DNA from 2 places in the Archangium sp. Cb G35 genome. Region 1 is predicted to be linked to the other one. Evidence: riboswitches for the same ligand, from Rfam matches in the RefSeq annotation. Region 1 holds a riboswitch; the other holds the start of a gene.
What was found. Region 1 has a riboswitch for cobalamin ahead of BO221_RS36305 (TonB-dependent siderophore receptor). Riboswitches for the same ligand answer to the same signal wherever they lie in the genome.

Region 2: another riboswitch for cobalamin. It lies ahead of BO221_RS18315 (ribonucleoside-diphosphate reductase subunit alpha); the one in region 1 lies ahead of BO221_RS36305 (TonB-dependent siderophore receptor).

Annotation. Positions count from the first base shown of each region.
Region 1 covers NZ_MPOI01000013.1:371,257-374,458, forward strand. The annotation lists gene BO221_RS36290 (helix-hairpin-helix domain-containing protein) at 29-400, opposite strand; gene BO221_RS36295 (hypothetical protein) at 397-651, opposite strand; gene BO221_RS55075 (FHA domain-containing protein) at 914-1,480, shown strand; cobalamin riboswitch at 1,487-1,721, shown strand; gene BO221_RS36305 (TonB-dependent siderophore receptor) at 1,772-3,202, shown strand, end outside.
Region 2 covers NZ_MPOI01000005.1:504,993-508,194, forward strand. The annotation lists gene BO221_RS18315 (ribonucleoside-diphosphate reductase subunit alpha) at 1-1,981, opposite strand, end outside; cobalamin riboswitch at 2,207-2,412, opposite strand; gene BO221_RS18320 (serine/threonine-protein kinase) at 2,496-3,202, opposite strand, start outside.

The DNA of each region.
Region 1 (3,202 bases):
GGGACGGGCACCCTCTCTCTCCGTACCCTCAGTGCTTCGCCACGGAGCCGGTGATGCGGACCTCGTCGGCCCGCACCGGCACCTTCTCCACCTTCAGCGTCGTCGGGCCCTGCAGCGTCAGGTACGGCTTGAGCTTCAGGAACTGCTTCTTGCCGAAGCCCTTCACCCGCACCAGTTCCTCGATGCGCTTGAACGCCCGCTTCCCGCGCCAGGTGACGATGCGCTGCGCGGCCTTCTCGCCCACGCCCGGCAGCAGATCCAACTGCGCCACCGTCGCCTCGTTGAGGTTCACCACCCCCGTGTACTGCGTCCGTGTCTTCGCCTGAGCGGCCTGCGCGCTCCCGGGCCCCAGCCACAACAGCCCGAGCACCGCGGCCACCCACATCACCCGTCCGCTCACGAGTGGCCTCCCACCGGCAGCGAGTCCAGCCCGCCGTCCAGGCCGTAGCGCCCACCACCCCCCGCCTGCATCGTGTCCTTCTTGTCCCCCGCCTCGCGCACGTGCAGCTTCCCGTCCAGCGGCAACACATCCAGCAGCACGTTGAGCGAGCCGTCCTTGTTCACGAACGCGCTCCCCGCCCGCACCCAGATGCTCCCGCCCTTGCCCTCGCGGATGGAGAACACCGCCAACCGCTTCCCCGCCGTCAGCATCTCGACCACCTTTGTCCTTCTCCTTCGCGCCTCCATGGCGCGGTTGTCCGCTGCACAGAGCAGATGCCGTGCCAGCGGTGTTTTCCTCGGAGCGCGCTCGCGCGAGGCGTACAGCAACGCCTCATGTGTCCGAAGTACGGGACGGGCGCGCACTTCCAGCGTGACTGTCCCGCTCGTGTTCACCGGCCGAGGGGGGACTGGCTCGGATCACCCTCCATGCACACCCTCTCCCGTATCCCCTCGCGTGCTGGAGGGCAGTCCCGTGCATCTGAAGTTCTCCGCCCTCGCTTCTCAGTTCCTCGATGACCCGCACTCGGTGCGACACGCCGTGCGCTGGCCGGTGCTGGTGTGGGAGGCGCCTCCCATGGGAGTGCGTCCCCTGTTCACCCGAAGCACCATGACGGGCCTCTCGCTGCGCCGGCCCACGCTCGCCGAGCCCCTCGTGCTCGAGGTGCGCAAGCGTCCACAGGGCCTCACCTCGCCGGTTCCGGGCATCACGCTGGGACGTACACCGGACAACGACATCGTCGTCGAGGACCCCACGGTCTCGCGGGTACACGCCACCTTCAGCGAGGAGAAGCACACGGGCGTCTGGTACGTCGCCGATGACGGGAGCCACAACGGCACCTGGCACAACGGCACGCTGTTGATTCCTGGCCGGCCCACGCCGTTGTTCGACCGGGCCTCGCTGCGCTTCGGCGACGTGCTGGCCACCTTCGTCGACTTCTCCGCCTTCAATCAGTTCATCCTCGACTGGCTGGCGCGCCACTCCCGCGGAGCCCGGGCGACCCCGCACGTCACCGAGGGTGGCTTGACGCGCGGGGGTTGAGCCCCTAGGAAGGGCCTGCCCTTGGGTGCCCATGCCGGGCCTTCAAGAGGGAAGCCGGTGCGAGTCCGGCGCGGTCCCGCCACTGTGATCGGGCAGCCCTGAGGTCAGGGCAGGGGTCCTCGGCAGTCGCCACTCCGGCCTTGGGGCCAGGGGAAGGTGGAGGAGCCCTTCTGGGAGACGCGGCGTGCGTCTCGGCCAGAGCCCGGAAGCCAGGAGACCTGCCCAGGGGTGTGGGCGCGAGCTGCCCGCGTTGGCCTTCTCTCTTCGACGGAGAGAGCGGAAGGCGGGGTCATGCGGCGGTCGCACCTCGCCGGGCGGTTGCTCTGCCTGGCGCTCAGCACGAGCGGTTCCGCGCTTGCGCAGCAGGCGGCGCCGCCTCCCCAGGAGACTCCGGCCACTCCGGCCCCGGACGCGCCCGGGGGCGAGCCCTTCCGCGTTCCCACCGTGCAGGTGGTGGAGACGTCCGAGGCTCCCGCGTCCCCGGACTCTGCGTCACGGAGGGACCCGAGCGGTGCCCTCACCGTCATTCAGGTGGACGAGTTCGGCGGCGCGGCCCGGGACACCGCGGCGATGCTGTCCACCGCTCCAGGCGTCACGCTGCAGGACGTGGGCGGCTACGGGCAGAGCAAGAGCCTCGTGGTGCGGGGTGCGTCCTCCAACGCGACGCTGGTGCTGCTCGATGGTGTTCCGCTCAATGGGCCCGGGGGCATCGCGGACCTGTCGCGCGTGCCCGCGGCCATGGCCGAGCGCTTCGAGGTACTGCGCGGCGGCGCGGGGGCACGCTACGGCTCGGGAGGCCTGGGCGGCGTCGTCAACATCATCACCCGCCGTCCCGGTGCGGAGGCACGCGTGGCGGGTGAGCTCTCGTACGGGAGCTGGGACACGGCGCTCGGGTGGCTGTCCGCCTCGGGGCCGCTGGCGGGCGGCGAGGCGCTGGTGCTCGTCCACGGAGGCACTTCCAGCGGGCGCTTCCCGTACCTCTTCGATCCGAGCCCCACGCTGCCCGGTGATGCGCTCGTCGAGGAGCGGCGCACCAACAACGACGCACGCGGGGCAGGGGGCCTGCTGCGGCTGCGGCGCGAGCTGGGCGGAGGGTTCTCCGCGGACCTGTTGGGGGAGCTGTCCTTCGACGAGCGGGGCCTCGCGGGCACCTCGCAGAACCCGAGCGTGGATGCGCGGCAGTCGGGAGGACGTGGCTCGGCGAGCCTGCGGGTGATGGGCACGTTGCCGGGTGGCGTGCGGACGAACGCGCGTGCGTACTACCGCCGGGACCGGATCGCGTTGGCGGGTGGCTCGTGGAGCCAGTCGGAGCCGCAGGTGCAGCAGCTGGGCGGGGTGGAGCTGGAGGGGCAGGTGCTGCTGGGCGGGTGGCACGCGCTGTCCGCGGTGCTGAGCGTGGGCGGTGAGTCCGTGACCGCCGCCGACACGAACGAGGCCTCCGGGGGTGACCCGTCGTGGCTGCGCGCGAGTGTGATGGCGATGGACGAGGTGCTGCTGTGGGACGGGCAGCTCACCATCGCGCCCTCGCTGCGCGTGGATCGTGCGGGCCCGTACACGCTGCTGTCCCCGAAGGTGGGGGTCACCGTGGAGCTGCCCGCGGACTTCGAGCTGCGCGCCAACGCCGGACGGGCCCACCGTGCTCCCTCGTTCCTGGAGCTGTACGTGCGTCAGGGCACGCTGCTGCCCAACCCGGACCTGCGCCCCGAGAGCGCCCTGTACGCG
Region 2 (3,202 bases), on a different contig from region 1:
TCAGCTCCTCGACGAGGTAGCGGTTGACCTGGAGGAAGTCTCCCGAGAGCGTCTCGCGCTTGAAGAGGTTGGACACCTGCGGCTCGATGCACTCGTAGCAGCCCGCGATGGACGCGATGGTCGCCGTGGGGGCGATCGCGATCAGCAGCGAGTTGCGCAGGCCCACCTGCTTCACGCGGGCACGCAGCGCGTCCCAGCGCGCCGTGTCCTCGGGGACCACGTTCCACGCGTCGAACTGGAGCTCGCCGCGCGCCGCCCGCGTCTCGGAGAAGGCCGGGTGGGCTCCGTGCTCGGCCGCCAGGTCCGTCGAGGCGGAGAGCGCGTGGAAGTAGATCTCCTCGGAGATCTTCCGCGACACGGCCCGCGCCTCGGCGCTGTCGAAGGGCAGGCGCATCTGGAAGAACACGTCCTGCAGGCCCATGACGCCCAGGCCCACCGGGCGCCAGCGGAGGTTCGAGCCCTTCGCCGAGGGGATGGGGTAGTAGTTCAGGTCGATCACCCGATCCAACTGCCGCACCGCCGTCCGCACCGTCCGCCCCAGCTTCTCCCAGTCGAAGGACACCCGGCCGCTCTCGTCCACCGACGTGTGCCGCGAGAGGTTGATGGAGCCGAGGTTGCACACGGCCGTCTCGTCCCGCGACGTCACCTCGAGAATCTCCGTGCAGAGATTCGACAGGTGGACGACCCGGCCCGGCAGCGCCGTCTGGTTGCAGGCCCGGTTCGACTTGTCCTTGAACGTCATCCAGCCGTTCCCGGTCTGCGCCAGCGTCCGCATCATTCGTGCGTAGAGCTCGCGCGCCTTCAGCGTCTTCGCCGCGAGGCCCTGCCGCTCCGCTTCCTCGTAGGCGCGATCGAACTCCTCGCCGTACAGGTCCGTGAGGTGCGGCACCCCCTTCGGGTCGAAGAGGGACCACTTCCCATCCGCCTCGACGCGCTTCATGAAGAGGTCGGGGATCCAGTTGGCGAGGTTCAGGTTGTGCGTGCGCCGCGCCTCGTCGCCCGTGTTGTCACGCAGCTCGAGGAACTCCTCCAGGTCCGCGTGCCACGTCTCCAGGTACACGCAGGCCGCGCCCTTGCGCTTCCCGCCCTGGTTCACCGCCGCCACCGACGCGTCCAGCGTCTTCAGCCACGGGACGATGCCGTTGCTGTGCCCGTTCGTGCTCCCGATCAGCGAGCCGCGCGAACGCACCCGGTGGTACGCCAGCCCGATGCCTCCCGAGAACTTCGAGAGCATCGCCACGTCCGTGTACCGCTGGTAGATGCTCTCCAGCTCGTCCCCGGGCGAGTCCAGCAGGAAGCACGACGAGAGCTGCTCGTGGCACGTGCCCGAGTTGAAGAGCGTGGGGGAACTCGGCACGTACTCGAGCATCGAGAAGAGCCGGTAGAGCTCCAGCGCCTCGGGCACCGTCTCCCCGAGCGCCACCGCGATGCGCATGAAGAAGTGCTGCGGCGTCTCCAGCACCTCGCGCGTCGTCGGGTGCTTGAGCAGGTAGCGGTCGTAGACCGTCCGCAGCCCGAAGTACTCGAAGAGCCGGTTGCGCGAAGGGTCGATCGTGTCGTTCAGCTTGCGCGCGTTCGTCGAGACGAGCCGGGCCACGCGCTCGTTCACGAGGCCGAGCCGGTGCGCGGCGGCGATCGACTGCGAGAAGGAGTGGATCTCCTGACCGGAGACCTCCTTGTCGATGTACGTGGCGAGCAGCCGCGCCGCGAGCTTCGCGTACTCGGGCTCCTCCAGCGTCAGCGAGGCCGCGGTCTGGATGGAGAGCTGATCCAACTCCTGCGTCGAGGCACCGTCATAGAGGCCGGCGATCGTCTTCGTCGCCACGCGGATGGCATCCACCTGACGCAGCCCATCGCAACAGCGGCCGATCGCCCGGACGATCTTGTTCAGGTCCGCGCCCTCGAGCACCCCGTTGCGCTTGCGCACCCTCATGGTGGTGGGCGGCGGTGTCGTGGACGTGATGTGGGTTCCGTTCAGCATGCTCCTCCTCCTCCGTTCGCGACCGTGTGGATCCGCGGAGAAAAAGGTCTGCCCGTGTCGCGCATTGCGACGTGCGATGACTCGCCAGGCCGACCTTCGCCCCCTCGGGCGACTGGAGCACCCCACGAGGAGAGCGGACGGGCCGGACGAGCACGGGGAACCCGTGGCGCACGGAACCTTCCACCTCCCCACGAGGCGTCCAGGTCGATCCACCCCCGGATTTCTCCCCAGGGGCAGGTGGCTGGCAGGTCTTCGGGCTCGCGAGCACCCGGCTCATCGCCGACGCCTACAACCGTCCCCTTCCCAGCCTCTCGGCCAGTGTGCGTGGACGGGTTCGTTCTCGCTGACCGCTGCGGGGCAGCTCCGGATTCACACCGGATTCCCTTTCAAGCCCGGGCCGAGACCCGGGCACCAGCGACGCGCGTCAACGTAAGGGGGGTGCCCCATGCTGTCAAAGGATCAGTGGCCGACGTTCCGGGCCTTGTGTCCTGCTTCGAGCGATCGTACTTCTGGGCTACCTTGGGTGGCCCTTCTCGCGTTCCCAGAGCGCCAGGGAGAGCGCCTGTTGCAGCCCCGCCTGGATCTCGCGCGGGCTGAAGGGCTGGCCCGTGTCCAGGGCCCACGTCAGGAGCGCTCCCGCGAACTCGCCCGCCGTGCGGTAGCGCTGGTTCACGTCGGGTGCCAGCGCCTTGCGCATCACCGCCGCCAGCCGCTTGTCCAACGTGTCCGGCAGATTCAGCTTCGCCGACCGGATGGCCGCCATCACCACGTCGGGGTCGTCACTGCCGCGCTCGAAGGGGTGGAAGCCCAGCACCAGCTCGTGCAGGACGATGCCCATGGAGAAGAGATCCGAGGCCAGCGTCACCGAGTCCCCGCGCGTCTGCTCCGGCGACAGGTAGTGCAGCTTGCCCGCCGTCACGCCTTCCTCCGGGCCCAGGTCCAACCCGCGCGCCTTGGCCACGCCGAAGTCGCCGAGCTTCACCTCGCACTGCCCGGAGAAGAAGATGTTGGCGGGATTCACGTCCCCGTGGACCAGCTCCAGCGGCCGGCCGGTGCGCGTGCGCGCCTGGTGGAAGTAGGCCAGTGCCCGCAGTACCTCGATGCACACGTGGACGCCCGCGGCCAATGGGATGCGCTGCCCCTGCCGCTCGTGCGCCCGGAGCATTCCGTCCAGGTCTCCACCCACCAGGAACTCCATGGCGATGAAGTAGCGCCCGAAGG